Regions from separate parts of the Ensifer sp. R-19 genome, predicted to be linked through region 2. Evidence: predicted binding sites of a transcription regulator. Region 2 holds the regulator's gene; each other region holds the start of a gene.
What was found. The regulator LexA, encoded in region 2, represses DNA repair genes until DNA is damaged. The targets are predictions, from matches to a motif close to TGTTCNNNNTGTGTTCNG.
Positions count from the first base shown of each region.

Region 1: the regulator LexA is predicted to act here: its motif matches at 3,587-3,604, upstream of ACN9MO_RS05370 (FG-GAP repeat protein).
Region 3: the regulator LexA is predicted to act here: its motif matches at 3,467-3,484, upstream of ACN9MO_RS00285 (DNA recombination protein RmuC).

Region 1 is NZ_CP184569.1:1,097,736-1,104,870, forward strand. Features, by position in the region: gene proS (proline--tRNA ligase) at 1-162, shown strand, start outside; gene ACN9MO_RS05355 (lipoprotein-releasing ABC transporter permease subunit) at 182-1,492, shown strand; gene ACN9MO_RS05360 (ABC transporter ATP-binding protein) at 1,509-2,195, shown strand; gene ACN9MO_RS05365 (DUF5680 domain-containing protein) at 2,332-2,799, opposite strand; gene ACN9MO_RS05370 (FG-GAP repeat protein) at 2,879-3,451, opposite strand; gene dnaE (DNA polymerase III subunit alpha) at 3,866-7,135, shown strand, end outside.
Region 2 is NZ_CP184569.1:1,478,826-1,485,960, reverse strand. Features, by position in the region: gene ACN9MO_RS07320 (D-alanyl-D-alanine carboxypeptidase family protein) at 1-354, opposite strand, end outside; partial or broken gene ACN9MO_RS07315 (septal ring lytic transglycosylase RlpA family protein) at 418-1,448, opposite strand; tRNA gene ACN9MO_RS07310 (tRNA-Ser) at 1,761-1,850, shown strand; gene ACN9MO_RS07305 (hypothetical protein) at 1,997-2,518, opposite strand; gene ACN9MO_RS07300 (hypothetical protein) at 2,721-3,527, opposite strand; gene ACN9MO_RS07295 (hypothetical protein) at 3,657-3,953, shown strand; gene lexA (transcriptional repressor LexA) at 4,200-4,925, shown strand; gene ACN9MO_RS07285 (hypothetical protein) at 5,016-5,348, opposite strand; tRNA gene ACN9MO_RS07280 (tRNA-Cys) at 5,563-5,636, opposite strand; gene ACN9MO_RS07275 (thermonuclease family protein) at 5,789-6,511, opposite strand; gene ACN9MO_RS07270 (hypothetical protein) at 6,672-6,968, opposite strand; tRNA gene ACN9MO_RS07265 (tRNA-Asn) at 7,125-7,135, shown strand, end outside.
Region 3 is NZ_CP184569.1:57,291-64,425, forward strand. Features, by position in the region: gene ACN9MO_RS00275 (methyl-accepting chemotaxis protein) at 1-900, opposite strand, end outside; gene ACN9MO_RS00280 (ribokinase) at 1,290-2,189, opposite strand; gene ACN9MO_RS00285 (DNA recombination protein RmuC) at 2,241-3,434, opposite strand; gene def (peptide deformylase) at 3,585-4,109, shown strand; gene fmt (methionyl-tRNA formyltransferase) at 4,292-5,227, shown strand; gene truA (tRNA pseudouridine(38-40) synthase TruA) at 5,227-5,970, shown strand; gene ACN9MO_RS00305 (hypothetical protein) at 6,092-6,688, opposite strand; gene dapE (succinyl-diaminopimelate desuccinylase) at 6,675-7,135, opposite strand, start outside.

The DNA.
Region 1 (7,135 bases), 380 kb from region 2:
GCAAAGTTCGCGACTGCGGACCTGATCGGTGTCCCGGTCCAGATCATCGTCGGCCCGCGTTCGATCGCCAACGGCGAAGTCGAGGTCAAGGATCGCAAGACCGGCGAGCGCGAGACCATGACCGTCGAAGCTGCGATCAACAAGCTGATAGCAACGAAGTGAAGAGGCGAGGGAAGGCAGGATGACCGCCGTGACTGAAGATCAGGTGCAGGCCGCAACGCAGCCTGAAAAGTCCTCCAGCCGTCCCTTTTCCGCCTTTGAGCGCATGGTGGCGTGGCGCTACCTGCGTTCCAGGCGCAAGGAAGCCTTCATTTCGGTTATCGCCGGCTTCTCCTTCATCGGCATCATGCTCGGCGTTGCGACGCTAATCATCGTCATGGCCGTGATGAACGGGTTCCGCACCGAGCTCATTTCCCGCATTCTCGGCATCAACGGTCACATGATCGTGCAGCCGATCGACGGGCCACTCAACAACTATGCGGAGCTGGCGACCAAGTTCTCGGGCGTCAAGGGCGTCACCATGGCAATCCCGTTGGTCGAGGGCCAGGTTCTGGCGCAAGGCATCGGCGACAGTTCTACTGGTGCTCTGGTGCGCGGCATCCGCGCCGACGATCTCGGCAAGATGAAGTCGGTCTCCGACCATATCCAGTCCGGCGACATGGTCGGCTTTGCCTCCGGCTCCGGTGTCGCGATCGGCTCCCGCATGGCCGAGCAACTCGGCATTCGCGTCGGCGGAACAATCACGCTGACCTCGCCCAATGGCGACGTGACGCCGCTTGGCATGAATCCGCGCGTCAAGGCTTACACCGTCTCGGCGATCTACGAGATCGGCATGTCGGAATACGACTCGACGATCATCTTCATGCCGCTTGAAGAGGCGCAGCTTTTCTTCAACGCGGAGGGGCTTGCGCAGTCGATCGAGATCTTCGTCGAGCATCCTGATGTCGTCGACGAACTGCGCCAGCCGATCGAGGATGCCGCGGGACGACAGATCTTCATTACCGACTGGCGCGACCGCAACAAGACCTTCTTCTCGGCGCTCGAAGTCGAGCGCAACGTCATGTTCATGATCCTGACGCTGATCGTGCTGGTCGCCGCGCTGAACATCATTTCCGGCCTGATCATGCTGGTGAAGGACAAGGGCAGCGACATCGCGATTCTCAGAACGATGGGCGCGACCTCCGGCTCGGTGATGCGCATCTTCTTCATGACGGGTGCCGCGATCGGCGCGGCGGGAACGGTCGCGGGCGTGGCGCTCGGCGTCGTCGTCTGCCTCAACATCGAATCCATTCGGCAGTTCTTCTCCTGGATCTCTGGAACCACACTTTTCAGCCCAGAGCTCTATTTCCTGAGCCAGCTTCCGGCCGACATGAATGCCGATGAGACCGCGCTCGTCATCGTCATGGCACTTACCCTTTCCTTCCTCGCCACAATCTTCCCGGCCTGGCGTGCTTCGCGCCTCGATCCGGTGCAGGCCCTGCGTTACGAATGACAAGGACATCAACTGAATGAATGCGCGCGTGGCACTGCAGCTTTCCGGCGTCGAGCGACACTACGGGGAAGGCGAAACGTTCCTGTCCATCCTCAAGGGTGCGGATTTTACCCTGAGAAGTGGCGAGACGGTTGCGCTGGTCGCGCCTTCGGGAACCGGCAAGTCGACGCTCCTGCATGTCGCCGGCCTGCTGGAGCGCCCGGATGGCGGCGAAGTGCTGGTCAACGGCGTCTCCTGTGGTGGCCTCAACGACGATCGGCGCACGGCGATCCGCCGCAACGAGATCGGCTTCGTCTACCAGTTTCACCATCTGCTTCCCGAGTTCTCGGCACTTGAGAACATCATGATGCCACAGCTGATCGCCGGCTTGCCCAAGGCTGAGGCCGCCGATAGGGCAAGGGCGCTGCTCGACTACATGCGCATCGGTCACCGTGCCGATCATCGCCCGACGGAGCTCTCCGGCGGCGAGCAGCAGCGCGTCGCGATCGCGCGCGCCGTCGCCAACGCGCCGCTCGTGCTTCTTGCGGACGAGCCGACAGGCAATCTCGATCCGGAAACCGCCGGCTATGTCTTTGAAGCGCTTGAGGCGCTCGCGCGCCAGTCGGGTCTCGCGGCCCTGATCGCCACGCACAATCATGAACTCGCCGGGCTGATGGATCGGCGCGTGACGATCGAGGACGGCAAAGTCGTCGAGATGAACTGATGGCACCGGCCGAGCGGGCGCATTGATCGCCCAGCGCCGTTGCCGCTCACTGTCTTTGGCCAGCGCGGAAGAAACGTCTCACAGTTCACGTCCCACGCCGCCCTGGGCGCGGCGTACGCGTCTTCTGGCGCCGCTTTTAACGCCGGATCAGCCCGCCACGATAGTCGAGTTCGTAAGCTTCCTCGCCATCGACGAAGATGACCTCGCGGCCGGAAAAATGTTCGGTGTCGCCGCGGCTGCTATCGATGTAGTAGCCATGTGCATGCCGAAACTCCATACCGCCGAGGAAGTGCCGCTTCTCACGATACATCGCCTGTAGCGCAGCCTTGATGACCAGACCTGCCTTCTCTCCAGTTATGAGCTCGGGGCGCATAATCCGGCCGAAGTAGTTCATCGCCCAGCGCGGTTCGCCATCCTGCCAGACCGTTTCCTGTCCTGCAAAATCGGTTCCGCCGTAATAGCTGTCGAGATAGCGCCAACTGCCCGTTTCGTAGCCGATGTCATGGGAGCCTTGGCGAGAGGAAGGCCGCGGCACGCCGCCGCCGACATAGGTTTTCGATTTGGCTTCGACGATAAAGTCCTTCAGTTGTTCGAGCGCGGCCATGTGGGTTCCTCATATGTTCTGGCCGAGGATGCCGTGGTCCGTGTTGGTTGTAAAGAACAAATAGAGAACAATCACCTGATTACTGAACGCCGCAAGCCTTCTGGCCGCGATCGTCGTTCCAGTCCTTGAGCAGGACGAGTTCGCCCTTGGTGGCTATGGCCTTGTCGTTGGATTTGCCCTTGCCTGTCAGAACGTTGAGGTCGCACTTCAACGTGTTGTCTAGATCGAGTGTATCGTAGGATGAGTAGGTATAGCCGGCGACCACGAACTCGAAATTGCGGTAGGCGACCGTCAGTTTCTGTTCCCAGCGGTCACGTCCGATGGAATCGTTGTGGCTGGAGATGAGCAAAGAACCGCTCGGCAGCGCCTCGACCCACGGCGCCTGTCCGGCAAAGTCAAAGTCGCCCCAAATCTTGTTCGGGATCGCCGCCTTCAGCTCAAGAGCGCCATTCTCACCGGTCAGATAGAGATAGACACCGTTGTCATCGTCGCTTCCATCTGCGGGGCGCACGATCAGGGCGAGGTCCGCGTCACCGTCCTTGTTCCAGTCGCCGGTCGCCGCGGAGACGATGCGGGCAGGGTCGATCGTTTCGGCCGCGGAGGCGACGGCCGGAACCAGAAACAGCAATGGCAGAATCAGGCGTGCATGCATGTCGGAACGCTCCGCTTGGTTGTTCCTCTTGATATGCGGGCGCGGCGCTTTCCTCAAGCGGCTTCCTGGCAGTTAACCTGCATTCGACTGCCGTGTTAACCATCGTCAACAGAACGTCTGTGCTCGGCTTGACGCGTGAACAAAAATAGAACAAAGTAAAAACATAACGGAAAAGGAGCCATGTTATGACTGATTTTGTTCGTGACCTCGCCGCCTTCGCTTCGATGAGCCTGTTCATCGCAAGCATCTCTTTCATCGCGCTCGGCCTCTGAGGAGCGTCGATATTTCCTCTCAAGCACCTCCCGAAATGCGCCCCCTGGATTGAATAAGGGGGGCGACGTGTCAGGTGAAACTGGACATGTCGGGTGATAAACGGGATATCCTGCCGACCAGACAGGAATCAGGGTGCGAATAATGGCAGACGACGGCAAAGCAGCATCGAGCGAGGCGCTTGGTTCGGACCCGCAGTTTGTGCATCTGCGCGTCCACTCGGCCTTCTCCCTGCTCGAAGGTGCGCTGCCGCTGAAGAAGGTCATCGGCAAGGCGGTTGCCGATAATCAGCCGGCGATCGGGATCGCCGACACCAACAATCTCTTTGCCGCGCTCGAGTTTTCGCAGAAAGCAGCCGACGACGGACTGCAACCGATTACCGGCTGCCAGCTTTCCATCGACATGGAAGACGAGGCGGATGGCGAACGGCGCGGCCACGCGCAACATCTCGCGAAGCTGCCCGCGATCGTCCTGATCGCCGCGACCGATGATGGTTACACCCGGCTCGTGGATCTGGTGAGCCGTGCCTATCTCAGCGGCGAGGGCAGCCAGGCGACTCGGATCACGCGCTCCTGGCTTGCCGAAAACGGTACGGACGGATTGATCGCGCTGACCGGTGCGTCGGGCGGTCCGGTGGACCTGGCCCTGAAGGCGGGCTCGACGGCACTGGCCGAAGCGCGTCTCGAGGCGCTGCATGATCTCTTCGGCGACCGGCTCTATATCGAGCTGCAGCGGCACGGCGGATTTGACCGCCGCCATGAGAGCCGGATTATCGACCTTGCATACAAGTTCGACATTCCGCTGGTTGCCACCAACGAAGCCTTCTTTCCGTCACCGTCCGACTATGACGCCCATGACGCCCTGATGGCGGTCGCGCACAACGCGATGGTTTCGGACGACAGCCGCTTCCGCCTGACGCCGGACCACTACCTCAAGAGCCGCAAGGAGATGGCTGCGCTTTTTGCCGATCTGCCGGAGGCGCTGGAAAACACTGTCGAGATCGCACGGCGCTGCTCTTTCATGCTGAAGACCCGCGGACCGATCCTGCCGCGCTTTACCGGCGCCACCGCAGATCCGGAAGAGGCGGAGCGCGCCGAGGCGGACGAACTGCGCCGCCAGGCGGAGGAGGGGCTCGAAGAGCGTCTCGCCAGGCTCGGCATGGCGCCCGGCTATAGCGAAGAGGAGTATCGCGAGCGCCTGGCCTTCGAACTCGGCGTTATCGAGCGCATGAAGTTCCCCGGCTACTTCCTGATCGTTGCCGACTTCATCAAATGGGCGAAGCAGCACGATATTCCCGTTGGGCCGGGCCGTGGTTCGGGTGCAGGGTCGCTCGTTGCCTATGCGCTGACGATTACCGACGTCGATCCGATGCGCTTCTCGCTGCTGTTCGAGCGCTTCCTCAATCCCGAGCGCGTCTCGATGCCCGACTTCGACATCGACTTCTGCCAGGACCGGCGCGAAGAGGTGATCCGCTACGTGCAGCGCAAGTATGGTCGCGAGCAGGTGGCGCAGATCATCACCTTCGGTTCGCTGCAGGCGCGTGCCGCACTGCGCGACGTCGGCCGCGTGCTCGAAATGCCCTATGGCCAGGTCGACAAGATCTGCAAGCTGGTGCCGAACAACCCGGCCAATCCGACGCCGCTCTCCAAGGCGATCGAGGAAGAGCCACGCCTGCAGGAGGAAGCCGAGAAGGAGCCAGTCGTCGCGCGGCTTCTCGACATCGCCCAGAAGATCGAAGGCCTCTATCGCCACGCCTCGACCCACGCCGCCGGTATCGTGATCGGCGACCGTCCGCTGTCTCAGCTCGTGCCGATGTATCGCGATCCGCGCTCCGACATGCCGGTCACCCAGTTCAACATGAAATGGGTGGAGCAGGCGGGCCTCGTCAAGTTCGACTTCCTCGGCCTGAAGACCCTGACCGTATTGAAGGTCGCGGTCGATTTCGTGAAGCAGCGCGGCATCGAGGTTGATCTGGCGAGCATCCCGCTCGACGACCCGAAGACCTATGAGATGCTGTCGCGCGGCGAAACGGTTGGCGTGTTCCAGGTGGAAAGCGCCGGCATGCGCAAGGCGCTGATCGGCATGCGGCCCGACTGCATCGAGGATATCATCGCGCTGGTGGCGCTCTATCGCCCGGGCCCGATGGAGAACATTCCGGTCTACAATGCCCGCAAGCATGGCGAGGAAGAAGTCGAGTCGATCCATCCGAAGATCGATCATCTGCTCAAGGAAACGCAGGGCGTTATCGTCTACCAGGAGCAGGTGATGCAGATCGCCCAGGTGCTCTCGGGCTACTCGCTCGGCGAGGCCGATCTTCTGCGCCGCGCCATGGGTAAGAAGATCAAGGAGGAGATGGACAAGCAGCGCGCCCGCTTCGTCGACGGCGCGGTGAAGAACGAGGTGTCGAAGCCGCAGGCGGACCTGATCTTCGACCTGCTCGCCAAGTTCGCCAACTACGGCTTCAACAAGTCGCACGCAGCGGCCTACGCCATCGTCTCCTACCAGACCGCCTATATGAAGGCGCACTATCCGGTGGAGTTCCTGGCGGCGTCGATGACGCTCGACATGTCCAACACGGAAAAGGTCAACGACTTCCGTCAGGACGCAAAGCGCCTGGGCATCGAGGTGATTGCACCGTCGGTGCAGTCTTCATTCCGACATTTCCAGACGGGCGAAAACCGCATCTATTATTCGCTTGCCGCAATCAAGGGCGTGGGCGAATCCGCGGTTGAGCATATCGTCGAAGTGCGCGGCGACCGGACCTTCGTGAGCCTTGAGGATTTCTGCCTCAGGATCGACCCCAAGCTTCTCAACCGTCGCGTCTTCGAAAGCCTGATCGCTGCCGGTGCGTTCGAATGCTTCGGCTATGACCGTGCGGAACTGGTCGGCGGGCTCGACCGCATCCTCGGCTTCGCCCAGCGTGCGCAGGAGAACAAGACGAGCGGCCAGAGCGACATGTTCGGGGCAGGGGCGGCAACCGGGCCGGAGCGTATCGCGCTCCCGACCTACACGCCCTGGCTCGCTTCGGAGAAGCTGCATCGCGAATTCCAGGTGCTGGGTTTCTACCTCTCCGCCCACCCGCTCGACACCTACAATGCGCTGCTCGCCAAGATGCGCGTGCAGACCTTCGGCGATTTCGCCGGCGCGGTGAAGAAGGGGGCAACCGCCGGCCGGCTTGCCGGCACAGTGACCTCGAAGCAGGAGCGCAAGACGCGCACCGGCAACAAGATGGGAATCGTCGCCTTCTCGGATTCTTCGGGCCAATTCGAGGCCGTGCTGTTCTCCGAAATGCTGCACCAGTATCGCGACCTCTTGGAGCCGGGCAAATCGCTGGTCATGACCGTTGCCGCCGAGGAGCGGCCGGAAGGCATCGGGCTGCGCATCCAGACCCTGCGCTCGCTCGAGGAAGAATCG
Region 2 (7,135 bases):
CAGGAGATCGGCGACGCGGATGCGGGATTTCAATGCGGCAAACATCGTCGAAGTGCCGGCGGGCGCACCGCCGGTGCGCCAGGCGTGCTCGGAGACGTCGAAGGTGGTTTCGGCGGAAAGCGCGCCCTTGCCGAGTGCTTCGGCCACGACCTCCATCGTCATCAATTTGGCGAGCGATGCAGGCGGTATCGGTTGGTTTTCGGCGCGGGAAAAAAGCACGGTGCCGGTTTCGGCATCGACAAGCAGGATCTGCTTTGCCTTGGTGTCGAAAGTGGGCGCCGGTGTCTGCGCGAATACGGCGCCTGTAAACAGCGCAACGCCGAAAAACACTGCCGAGAACATCTTCATGCGCATGGGAAACTCCGGTTTCCCCTTGGGCATAGCAGCGAGGTCATTTTGGCACAACGCCGCCTGCGGTTATCGGACAGAACCGCTTGCTTTCTGGCGTTTGGCGTAATCGACAATCACTTGGGGGTAAGCTGCTTCCGGTCGACCATAATCGCTTCAAACGGCGATTCGGCGTCGCTGACGCGGACTTCGACGTAAGCTGCAGCATACGCCATGTTGCCGTCGGGCATCGGGATGAACTCGGGCCGCTCACGCGGGATCGGGCCGATTTCCGGCAGCATCACGAACTCGTTCAGCGATTGCGGCTGGGCGGACTGCGGCACGGGGGCTGCGAGCGCCGTCACCGGTTCGCCAACATCGAGCGAGGCCTTTGCGGGGACGGTGATCGTGCCAAGGGTCTGATTGCGGAACGGCTCGTTGGAGGCGACCATTACGCCGGTCGCGATCTGGCCTTCCGGCATCACGCTCGGGCCACGTTCGCCCTTCTGAACGTAGGACGCCATCAGATAGGGCATGTCGTTGCCTTCAAGCGGCGCGCGGCCGACATACTGCACGCGCACCTGCGCGCTGCCCTTGCGCTTGATGTCGAGCATGTCAGCCGTCTTCGAGGAGACGTCGATGATGCGGCCGAATTCATAGGGGCCGCGATCATTGACGCGCACGATGACCGACGTACCGTTTTCCATATTCGTGACGCGCGCGTAGCTCGGCAGCGGGAACGTCGGATGGGCGGCCGACAGATGCGCCTTGTCGTAAACTTCGCCATTGGCGGTCAGCCGGCCGTGGAAAGCCGAGCCGTACCAGGAAGCCGTACCGGTCTTGTTGTAACCGAAGTCTTCCTTCGGCTGGTACCACTTGCCCTTGACCTGATAGGCCTTGCCGACCTGAAAGCGTCCGCCGCCCTTGGGAATATTGTTGCCGGTGGCAACACGCGGGCTCGCCTTTACGCCATAGACGGACTCGGGAAAGTATTCCTTGCTACGAGCAGTTTTCTTGACGCTCGATATCGATCCGCAGGCTGCGAGTGTCACGCACAGCATCGGGACCGCCGCAAGGCGCAGTCCCTTGACCAGATATGCCGCATTTTTACTGGAGGTCATCTGTCCCACAACATCGATCGAATAGCCGTACTCGAAACCTTCCGCTCATGCCCCCAGCGGAAATCTCGGCGTCCCGAAACGGAACAGTCGAGTAAACATGACAGCAACAAGGCGAAAATGCGAACTCATCCACAGATCAGCGCCGGATTTCATGCGTTATGGTTTACAGATGATTACCGGCGGAGCGTGCCCGCGCACTCCAGTCCGGCCATCGAGAAAATCTTTCAGCGACGCATGTTAAATCTTGCAAAGCGACAGGGCTTCGCGCAATAACGCCGTGCCCGGTAGGCAGTTGACTGCGACTTCAGGCAAGGACAGGTGGCCGAGTGGTTTAAGGCTCTGGTCTTGAAAACCAGCGTACGGGAAACCGTACCGTGGGTTCGAATCCCACCCTGTCCGCCATTTTCCCAAGGAATATAGTCCGACGATGGACCGCCATCCCTGGCGGTGCTTCACTTTAATGAGCGTACGTCGGCAGGCGTCAGCGCCGTCTGGTTCGCCTCGGGCAGACGACGACTGGGCCCTCCGCCCTTCACTCAAGCCGCGGGTTAGAGGCTGAACGGATCACGCGCTGAGCGTTTCTCGCTCGGCGCGTTGAACGGATCGGACTTCTTCTCCTTGGATTTGCGGCCCTCGTCGGCGATGATCTCATCCACGGCCCGCTGGCATTTCAGGAGTTCTTCCGCCGCCGGGCCGGTGCCGCGCAAACTGAGGTTTGCGACAACGCGATCGTCAAAGGCGATCGCCAACGTCCTTTTGCGCACGAACCCCGTCAGGAATTCCGCATCGGTGACGTTCACGAAGAGGAACTTGCCGCTCTCGTCGCCGGCGACGGTCGCCGCCGCACTCCAGGGATCGCTCTTGTCGAAGCGGAACGTCAGGTCATAGTCCTTGCCGACCTCGAGCGACTTCCAGTCGTCGCTGGCGAAACTCATGTAGAGCGGCGATTCGGAGCCCTTGGGATAGAACCCCAGGCGCAGCCTGATTCCGCCTTCGAACATCGACGTGATGAAACACGAGCCTTCCATCGACGTGTCGGAAGCAACGGTCCAGCGCCGACTTCCTTCCATTTGATGATCTCGGAGTCCTCAGCCACGGCCGGTCCCGTGGCCATCAGACAGCTCACCAATCCGAACAGCAATCTACGCATGCAAATCCCCCGTTTGCCCGCATTTTGATAGGTCGCCGCGTGACTGTCGAGGGTGGGTAACCCGCACCCATGCAAAATCTTAGGAATATTCACCTCCCAGCGGAACGACGCTCACGCCAAGATCACATGGCAAAGGGATCTTTCGACGACTTGGTCTGGCCGCCGCCAGCAAAGGGGTCATTGTTTGGCGCATTCCCGCCAGCGCCCGCAAACGGATCGGCGGCCGCCCCCTGCCCGCCGTTTGGCATCAACGCAATCAGCGCCTCCTGGCATTTGAACATCTCGCTGACGGCCTTCATCGAATCGCGCAGGCTGAGGCTCGCCACCACGCGCCCTTCGAACGCCAGCGCCAGCGTGTTCTTGCGCACGAATTCGGTGAAGAAGTCGGTGTTGGAGAAGTTGACGACCAGAGCCTTCGAGCCTGTGAGGTCCACGCCGAACGCGACAGCCGGCCACTGGCGGCCACGGTCGAGCTGCAAGGCGACGTCATACTCCCTCTGCGGCTCGATCGATTTCCAGTTGGCATTGCCGATCGAAAGAAACGCCAGGTTCGCCGATCCTCTCGGATAAAAGCCGATTCGAAGGATCATTCCGCCGTCGTAGCTCGTGGCCGCATAGCACGAGCCGCCCAAGGACGGATCGGAGCCCACCGTCCAGGCATTGATCTCCTTCCAGATATTCGAACGCCCTTCTTCAGCAGCGGCCGCTCCCGCCGCCACCAACAGACAGAGAACCGCCAACGACAATCTACGCATGCAACCACCCCATTTTTCCCGCAACCTGTCGAGACGTGCGGCATCTTCACAACACGGATTTGTGCACGCCGGCAGCGAGGCCGCGACTTGGCGCAACCCAAGCGATTGCAGCGCGGACGGCGCGCCAGGCTGAGGCGGCTTCGCCGCTGCGTGCCCCTGGCGCAAAACGGCCACAGCCTGCACTCAAAGAGCTGTTGAACACATGACAGTGATCGCCAAGCTTGCTGGACTTCGGAACGAAAGCGCGGTTCACATCGTTAACCGCCCCGTAGTCCCACCCTTGCATCAAAGTGGACGATCACCGTGCTTGCCGCCCTGCTTCTCGCTTCGATAGTCGCGTCGCCTAATATGCCTGACGTCAAGCTCAGCGCCGCCACGGTGGACGAACTTCAGACCGATTTCGAGAGCGCCGTGCCGTGCCATCAGATCGATGGACGCAAGGTGTGGAAGGGTGCGATCGCGTTCTACATCCAGTCGTTCGTCTATGATGGCGACAGGCCGGTCGCGACCGATGCGGCGGATGCCGTACTTCCAGAAGACAACAGCGCCGAGACGGTGAAGGAATTCGAAGACGCCTGCGCCGCCACGCAGCCGGCCTAGCCTCTTTGCACAAAAACGCTCGCGATTCGTTCGAATCGCCGTGCCGTCGCGCAACGCGCTGCCCCACGGCCCTCCGTTTGGGCACGATCATCGCCCAAACCCGCTCTGCTCCCGTAAAAGTGACCAATCGACACGCACAGACGCGCCAATTGTCTGAATTCACGGAATTTTAGGCACTTGCGGAACACATATGGAACAGATAGTGTCTGTTCTTGATTTGTTTCACGCCTCTGGGAGCGACGTGCCATGCTGACCCGCAAGCAACAGGAATTGCTTCTCTTCATTCACGAACGCATGAAGGAGTCAGGCGTCCCACCATCATTCGATGAAATGAAGGATGCGCTCGACCTGGCGTCGAAGTCCGGCATTCACCGTCTGATCACGGCACTCGAAGAACGCGGGTTCATTCGCCGTCTGCCGAACCGAGCCCGCGCGCTCGAGGTCATCAAGCTTCCGGAAGCCTACGCGTCAAGCCAGCAGCAGCCCCGCCGCGGCTTCTCGCCCAGCGTGATCGAGGGCAGCCTCGGCAAGGCGCCAGCGGCCGCTCCTGCCGCACCGCCAAAGCCCACGCCCGTGGCCGACAACACATCGGTTTCCGTCCCGGTCATGGGCCGCATCGCTGCCGGTGTGCCGATCTCGGCGATCCAGAACAACACGCACGACATTACCATACCGCTCGACATGATCGGCAACGGCGAACACTACGCTCTCGAAGTCAAGGGCGACTCGATGATCGAAGCCGGCATCTTCGACGGCGACACGGTGATCATCCGCAATGGCAATACGGCCAATCCCGGCGATATCATCGTGGCGCTCGTGGATGATGAGGAAGCGACGCTGAAGCGCTTCCGGCGCAAGGGCGCATCGATCGCGCTCGAAGCCGCGAACCCTGCCTACGAAACAAGGATTTTTGGGCCCGATCGGGTGAAGATCCAGGGCAAGCTCGTCGGGCTGATCCGCCGCTACCACTGATTCCGAGGGAAACCTGGCATCCGACCGAGCCTCGCCACCGCTTGCGGCTGCGAGGCTCTGTTTATTGAAGGCGACCTGAAGGCACGCCTCTTACTCGTGGATGGTGTACTCGCCGAGCTCGCAGAGGTCCTGCATGTCTTCGGTCGTATCGAGGCCGGAGCCTTCTTCGAACTCGAAGCGCATGTCGTACTTGCAGACCTCCCGGCCGTCGGCGATGGTGATCTCCATGTCTTCCCCTGGGTTCAGCACCTGCCGGCCGAAAACATCGTCTTCCCACTCATTGACGCCCACAGGCGACGTATAGAAGTTCGTCAGCACTGCGTTGGTGTTGTTCTTCAGCTTGAAAACCAGATCCTCTGCCTGCGCCTCAAATGTGGTCGCAGCGAAGAGGGCCAAGGCCGTCAGGACAAGTTTCGTCTTCATATATGCGATTGCCTCCGTTTTGATGATGACGGACGCTACCGATGCGGCTGATGTCAGCGGAGTCATCGTTCCCCCTCTACCGATTTCACCGAAGCGATAAGATCCGATAGTGGCTTAGAAGACGTGGCTTGTGCGGGCGTGTGGAGGCAAACACACACAATCGCTCTGCCCTGAGGCAGAACGTCTATCCGCACTAAAATGAGGTGAGAGTTATTGGAGGCCTCGCCCGGAATTGAACCGGGGTACAAGGATTTGCAGTCCTCTGCGTCACCACTCCGCCACGAGGCCTCACAGCTCGGATAACCGAGCGTTGGCGCGGATTTAGAATGATTGCAGAAAAACCGCAAGAGGCATTTTCCGAAAAACGCGCCGTCGATTTGTAAGACGGATACTTTCCACAGAGCGATCGCGAACCTCCGCCGATCGCATCTGGGGTGGCCTCAACACCAGGGCGTCGCGTGTCCTGTCCACGGCCGCACCAGCCCCTCGGATACGAGCACACGCCCGATAGACTGGTCGCCGCGGGTGACCAGCCGCAGCTTTTCACCGGCCTTGGCATCCTGACGGCCGCTCGCCGTTTCCAGCCTGAAGTCACCCGCATTCAACAATTCGCGCAGGCGCTGCTTGGCATAGAAGCCGCGCGAACGTTCCTTGTCGCAGCTTGCCTGGCGAATACGCGGCGCCTCGACGTCTGCGACGCGGATCGTTTCGCCGTGGTACAGGAAGGTGGCGCCGTCGATCACGCAGTTGTCGTTGCGAATCCCGCAGAAATAAAACTGATCCGTGCGAACGGATGCCGTCTTCACTTCCTCACTGGGCCGCACCACGGGTGTCGGCGCCTTGGCGCCGACGTCAACGGACGGCACCGGAGCGGCAAGGGCAACTCTTGTCACCGGATTCGGCTTCCGCTTCTCCGCCTGTTGCGCGGGACGCTCGTCCGCTTTCTGCGCGACACGAACGGGCTTCGGCCTCGACTCGTGTCGGGACGTGGACGCGACCACGTCCGATACCACCGGCCAATGTTTCAGTTCGGCGCGATGATCGTAAGCGACCACGCCGCCGACAGTGAGTGCGGCGGCCAGATACCACGGCGCCATACCGCCTTGTTTGCCCCTGCTCCGACCGGAATTCCGGCTTCGACGTTTCGTAGTGGCTTTGGCCATGCGTTCCCATCCTGATTCGCGACCGCATTATGCGTTTGATGGGTTGCCGAAAAGTTTTCGGCGGCCTCCCTCAACAAAGGGTTCAGCCGCTTCGCTGGGAATCAATTGGCAGAGAATCGAAGCCGAGGCATCCGGGACGGTTGACCGCAATAGCTCCGGTTCACGAGCCGTTCGAAGAATCGGCTCGTCCGCGCCAGCGCGCCCACCAAACAGCCAGGCGACGCCGGCGACGGCGGACGGATGGGATATCGTGCGAAAGCACGATGAGGCCCAGCGGTATCATCCAGAAGCCGAGCACCGGCAGAAAGCCAAGAAAACCAAAGAACACCAGAAGCGAGCCCAACAGGATACGCAGCAGTGGCGATTCCGGCAGCGTGATGCGCCACTTCCCGAGCACGATCTGACGCGTCTGCGGATCAATCCCGAAATGCGGCTGCTTCCTGTTTTTATTCATCATTCCCTATCCGGCATCTTTTCCCACAATTGGGGACTTCTCCACAGCCTCGCAACCGAACTTGTCATTTTTTTTGAAAAAACCGCTTGGCAAATCGGAAAAGCATGCGTATTAGCAGCCTCACTTCTGAAGCGCACAGCGAAACAGCGGCGCGGATGATCCCTGGTAGC
Region 3 (7,135 bases), 1.4 Mb from region 2:
CCAGCTGGTGTTCACGCCCGAAAGCGCGAAGGGATAGACGAGGCGGTCGAAGGGTTCGTTGCCGTCATAGGAAAGGTTGGAAATGACGCCAGGCTTGCCGGAATCAAGCGCATTCTTGACGATGTCGTTGCCTTCGCCGTCATAGGCTTTGAGCAGCAGTTCCGGGATCGGCGCGACGAGCCACTTGCCGCTCTGCGACAGCAGGTAGACGCGGCCGGTTTCGAACGGCTTCAACTTCGCCAGACCCTCGGCCAGCGAGGCGAGTGAAATGTCGACGCCGGAGACGCCGATCAGCTTGCCGCCTGACATAACGGGATAGGCGATCGAGCTCATCGCGGTCGGAATGTCGGTACCCTCGGCAGTATAGGGCTGGGTGATCGCGCCCTTGCCGCTCTTTGCCGCGAGCGCATACCACTCCGCCGGATAATCGGCCTTGAAGGTGGAGTACTGGATTTCGTTGTTCCGGGTCTTCGACCAGTAGGGCGTGAAGATGCCGAGCTCGTTGCCGCCCAGTTCCTTATTGTTGACAACATCTTCCTGGCGGCCGTCGAAGGCCTTGGGCTCTTCCGCGAACCAGCTGCCGAAGGCGAAGGGGTTCTGCTCGAGGTTCGCCCTCAGGATATTGATCACCCCGGTGCGCTCCATCGACTTTTCCGCATGTGCCCGGCCGAGAACGCCGGCCATCGAGCGGGCAGCGCTCGCAAGCTCACCGACGTCGCCGGCGATGTCGGAGGCGATCGCGCGGGCTTCGCCGCTTGCCTGTTCAAGGACCAGCTTTTCGACGCGATCCTGGGTCTGGGAGATGAGAACGAAATTCGAGGCGAGCAGGACAAGTGCAATCGTGCCGCCTGTCACCGCGATCAGTTTGGTCGCCAGCGATTTGGCTTGGAACTTGAACATGAAATCCTCACGTGCTGGGAGGTCCGCCGGCTCTCGCCTGCGGTGGACGCATTTCGCAATGGGGGTGAACTCCATCATGGAGCGTCAGATGCCGACCGGCATGTTGGAGGCAACCAGATCGCTTCGACCGGCCTTCTCAGGCTCCTGAATAGACTGGAGATTCTTAAAATAGGCCCAACGCGGACGCTGTTTTACCTGTTGCTTTGATAAAATTGCGCGCGAAGTTTTATCTCCGCGACATCGGCTGTCCGGATTGCGCAAGCGGAGATTTTGAGACGGTTGGAAACGCGCGGCGGCAGAGAGCCGGCAAGAAAAATGCGGGCGATCTCCGCCCGCACCAGATGCCCTTTGGCCTATCACGGGTCGGTCCGACCCAAGGTTGTCGCGATCTAGATACGCGACGCCACTTCCGAGGAAAGCGGGATCGAGGGCTGGGCGCCGCTCTTCAGGCAGGCGAGCGAGCCGGCGACGGCTGCACGGCGCAGCGCATCGGGAAAGGCAATGCCGGCGTCGAGGCTGGCGGCAAGATAGCCGCAGAAGGTGTCGCCGGCGCCGACGGTATCGACCGGTTCGATCTTCAGGCCCTTGGCACGCTGGATCTCGCCTTCGTGCACGGCGACGACGCCTTCGGCGCCGAGCGTGACGATGACCGTCTGGCCGGTCTCGGCGTGAAGCGCCTTCATCGCGTCTTCGCGTTCCGCGCTGCTGATGCCGCTCCTGCCGGCAAGCAGCTCGAATTCGGTCTCATTGGCAATGACGATATCGGCCATGCGCCCGAGGCGAGCCGCATCCGCGGTCAACGGCGCGATGTTGATGACAGACCGGACGCCCTTCTGCTTGGCTACATTGAGCGCCTTCTCGACGGAGGCTGCCGGAATTTCGAGCTGCAGCATCAGCGTGTCGCCGGGCTTCATGCCGTCGACGGCTTTCACCGCATCGGCCTCATTGACAGTCGCATTGGCACTGGCGACGACGACGATGACGTTTTCGCCGTCACCGCCGACCAAGATATGCGCGGTGCCGGTTGGCTCTTCCACCGTCTTGGTCAGGGAGAGGTCGGTGCCAGCACCCTTCAGCAGTTCCAGCGCGCCATCGGCAAAACTGTCCTTGCCCACAGCACCAGCCATCTTAACTGTCGCTCCGGCACGTCGCGCGGCAAGCGCCTGGTTTGCGCCCTTGCCGCCGGCGGCGGTCGAAAAACCAGTTCCGGCAACGGTCTCGCCCGGCTTCGGAAGGCGTGCGGTCGTGGCGATCAGGTCCATGTTGATGGACCCAAAAACAGTGATCATGTGAAAATTTCCCGTCGGATTGCAAAGTGGGCCGGAGAGTGCCCGACAGCCTCAGTCCTCGTCAACCACCCGCAGGCGCAATTGCCCGACGCGGTTGTCGACGGCGGCACGCGGATCGCTTGCTTCTTGCGTCCCGCCTTCGGCTTGAAGTTCGAGCGCCTCGATCTTGGCGCCGCGCCGCGTGAGCTTGCTGGACGAAATCAGAATATCCTCGACGTCCTTCTGGCTCATGGCGAAATGGCCCTGAAGCTTGCGCACGCGCTCGTCGAGACGGCTGAGGTCCTCCATCAGCCTGGCTACTTCACCCTGGATCAGATGCGCCTGCTCGCGCATGCGCGCATCCTTGAGGATCGCCTGGATCACCTGGATCGACAAGAGCAGCAGCGACGGCGAGACGATGACGATCCGCTGGCGATGCGCCTTCTGCACGATCGCTTCGAAATGCTCGTGGATTTCGGCGAAGATCGATTCCGATGGCACGAAGAGGAAGGCGGTGTCCTGTGTCTCTCCGGGGATCAGGTATTTGCTGGCGATATCGCGCACATGGGTTTCCATGTCGCGGCGGAAGAGTTGCGCGATCTGTTGGCGGCGTTCCGCATTCGGGGCATCCCGCATCGCGTTCCAGGCTTCCAGCGGAAATTTCGCGTCGATGACGAGCGCCGGCTGGCCGTTCGGCATGCGGATGGTGCAGTCGGGTCGTGCGCCGTTCGACAGCGTCGTCTGAAATTCAAAGGCGCCCATCGGCAGCCCATCGGCGATGATCGCCTCCATGCGTGACTGGCCGAAGGCGCCGCGCGTCTGCTTGTTTGAAAGGATCGCCTGCAACCCGGCCATGTCCTTGGCCAGCGACTGGATATTGTTCTGGGCATTGTCGATGACCGCCAGGCGCTCCTGCAGCCGCCTGAGGTTTTCGTGCGTCGCCTTGGTCTGTTCGGTGATCGAAGTGCCGATCCGATGGGTCATGCCGTCGATGCGCTGGCTGAGGGACTGGTTGAGTTCGGCCTGCCGGGCGCCGAACACCTCGGCCATGGCGGCAACCCGCCCCTGCATCTCCGTCTGGGCGGCAAGCAGCATCGCCATCTGTTCCTGCCGCTCCTCGTCGCGGGTATCCCGCCGCCGCGAGAGCGCCATCAGCAGCGCGACTGCCACTATCAGGCCGCCGGCGATGGCGAGATGGCCCAGCGTGACCGGCAGAGTGCCGATGAAAAACAATGGCTGGGAAAGGTCGATGGGCGCTGGTTCCATGGTGTAAGCCTAACAGATTCGCGGATGTTTTATAGATCAAAACATGAACATCTGTACCGTGCGGTTAACGCGAGGCCATGGGAAACGGCCGCTGAGGGTGGCAAGGCAATTTTCTTGCACGCCGGTGGAAAGATCGGCTATGGGAGCAGCATGACGATCAAGCCGCTTATCATCCTTCCCGATCCTGTGCTTCGCCAGGTTTCCACGCCGATCGAAACCATCGACGCGGACATCCGCCGTCTGGCCGACGATATGCTCGAAACCATGTATGACGCGCCCGGCATCGGCCTTGCCGCGATCCAGATCGGCGTTGCCAAACGCATGCTGGTGCTCGACGTTTCGAAAGAAGGCGACGACAAGACCCCGCTCGTCTTCATCAATCCCGAGATCGTTGCTTCGTCCGATGAGCGTTCGATCTACGAGGAAGGCTGCCTGTCGATCCCGGACTATTACGCCGAGGTCGAGCGCCCCGCGGCGATCACCGTCAAGCATCTCGACCGTGACGGCAAGGAACAGATGATCGAGGCCGATGGCCTGCTCGCCACCTGCCTGCAGCATGAGATCGATCACCTGAATGGCGTGCTGTTCATCGATCATATCTCCAAGCTCAAGCGCGACATGGTGATCCGCAAGTTCACCAAGGCCGCCAAGACGCGCGGTGCGAAGGCGATCTGACGCCGGCCATGCAAGCGGTCGCGAACAGATCGCGCAAAGGGCACGATTTGAGGGCGGGAACCCATTGAACAATTCCAGGAAAAGCGTGAAACGGTTTTCCGCTTGGAATTGTCCTGTTTCAGAGAATGAGATCATTTCGCCGTTTCCCGTTTGAAGTGATCTGAAAGGACGGAGTTACCGCCTTGTCACTTCGCATCATCTTCATGGGTACGCCGGAATTTTCGGTGCCGACGCTGGCGGCCCTCGCCGAGGCTGGCCACCAGATCGTCGCCGCCTATACTCAGCCTCCGCGACCGGGCGGCCGACGCGGGCTCGATCTGCAGAAGTCGCCGGTGCATCAGGCGGCCGAGCTGCTCGGCATTCCCGTGCTGACGCCGGTCAACTTCAAGGACGAGGCGGATCGCCAGACCTTCCGCGACTTCGACGCCGATGTCGCCGTCGTCGTCGCCTATGGCCTGCTTCTGCCCGAGGCGATCCTCACCGGCACCAAATACGGCTGCTACAACGGCCATGCTTCGCTGCTGCCGCGCTGGCGTGGTGCTGCCCCCATCCAGCGCGCCATCATGGCCGGCGATCATGAGACCGGCATGATGGTGATGAAGATGGACAAGGGGCTCGATACCGGCCCCGTCGCCCTCACCAAGGCCGTCCAGATCGGCGAGACGATGACGGCGGGCGAATTGCACGACCGGCTGATGCAGGTCGGCGCCGGCCTGATGCGGGAAGCGATGGCGAAGCTCGCGGCCGGCGATCTGCCGCTGACCGCGCAGCCCGACGAGGGTGTCGTCTATGCGGCGAAGATCAGCAAGGCGGAAACCCGCATCGACTTTGCCCGCAGCGCTCGCGAGGTGCATGACCATATTCGCGGCCTGTCGCCATTCCCGGGCGCATGGTTCGAACTCGAAATCGCTGGCAAGCCGGAACGTATCAAGGTTCTGAATTCCGAGCCGGCATCGGGCGCCGGCGAGCCCGGCACGGTGCTTGACGACAATCTCACGATTGCCTGCGCCGAGGGTGCGGTCCGGCTCACGCGCCTGCAGCGCGCCGGCGGCAAGGCGCTCGGCGCCGCCGACTTCCTGCGCGGAACGCCGGTCGCGTCCGGCACGAGGGTCGGCTGATGCCGCGGTTCAAGCTGACCGTCGAATATGACGGCTCCGACTATGTCGGCTGGCAGCGGCAGGACAATGGCGAGTCCGTGCAGGGTGCGATCGAAAAGGCCGTCCTGTCCTTGACCGGCGAGACCGTTTCGATCCGCGGCGCCGGTCGCACCGACTCCGGCGTGCACGCCAGTGGCCAGGTCATGCATGTCGATCTGACCCGCCCGTGGAAGCCCTATACGCTGCGCAACGCGCTGAACGCGCATCTGGGGCTTGCGGGTGAGCGTGTGGCGATCCTCGAAGCCGAGGAAACGTCGCCGGAGTTCGACGCGCGTTTCTCGGCGCTGCGCCGGCACTATCTCTACCGCATCATCTCCCGGCCGGCGCCGCTGGCGCTGGAAGCCAGGCGCGCCTGGTGGGTGCCGAAGCCGCTCGACCACGCGGCGATGCACGAAGGCGCGCAACGTCTCGTCGGCCATCACGATTTTACGACCTTCCGCTCGGCCCATTGCCAGGCAACGAGCCCGGTGCGCACCCTCGATCGGCTGGATGTCGCGCTCGTCGCCGGTGTCATCGAAATCCGCGCCACGGCCCAGAGTTTCCTGCACAATCAGATCCGGTCTTTTGCCGGTTCGTTGAAGCTGGTGGGCGAGGGGAAGTGGACGCCGGACGACCTGCAGGCCGCACTCGAAGCGCGTGACCGCAAGGCTTGCGGCCCCGTGGCTCCGCCCGATGGGCTTTATTTCCTGCAAGTGGATTATTGACGGTCGGTCGATCCCGGGCTCCAAAGCGTGTCTCGATCTTTCAGATTCGCTCGCGCTATGAGTCCTTCAAATTCCGCATGTCGTTATCGCAAAACCGCTGCGCACTTTTGCGCGACATGCGCTAGCCCGGGATCAGGCCGAAGAAGCGCTGCAGGAGATCGCCGATCATCATCGACGGCAGCAGGAAGAGCGCCGTCAGCGCCGAGGCAAGCAGGGTCTGGTTGCCGGTAATCATGCGCAGGAGCCGGAAAAGCACCGCGACGCTAACGACGAGCAGCGCCAGCCAGATCAGGCTCGTCAGGCCCTGGCTTCCCGGAATGATCAGGCGGATGGCGGCGGGAATGGCCATCGCATAGGAGAGCGGGACGGAGAGCCAGTTGGTGGTGACGACGATCGGCACGACGGCCCCGGCAAAACCGAGCGGGCGCGACAGAGTGGCGATCAGCACCAGCGGCAGCAGCCAGCTGACGAGATCGACGACCAAGAGCTTGAAGATGAAGCCGATGCCGATCACCGTGCCTTCAGGCATGGCCGACAGGTAGTAGAACCGCCAGGATGCCCAGGTGACGGCGATCGCCGGCAGGCACCAGAGCATAGAGGTGAAGGAGCGCCAGAGGCCGCTCTCACTGAAATCGAGCCAGCGGAATCCCTCCTCTTTGCCCTGCGCCAAGAGCCAGAGGCCCTTGATATAGGCAAGCACCTCATCAAGCAGCGGCATGGCCGAACCAGCTGAAGATGAAGGTTTCGTAGATGTTCGTCAGCGTCTCGAGGTCGGCGACGGCAACGCGCTCGTCGACCATGTGCATGGTCTGGCCGACCAGGCCGAACTCGACCACAGGGCAGTAGTCCTTGATGAAGCGCGCATCCGAAGTGCCGCCCGTGGTCGACAGCTTCGGCTGCCGGCCGGTGACAGCCTCGACGGCGCCGGAAAGCGAATCGATCAATGCGTTGTTGCGTGTCAGGAACACGTGGCTCGGGCGCTCGGCCCAGGTGATCTCGTAGCGGACGGGCGCGCGGTCCGGGCGCAGGCTGCCGGCGGCTGCGGCGCGGTCGAGCCGCACGATGATTTCAGCCATCAGGCTTTCCGCCGTCCAGGTGTCGTTGAAGCGGATGTTGAAGGCGGCACTCGCCTTGGCCGGAATGACGTTGACGGCGCCATTGCCGA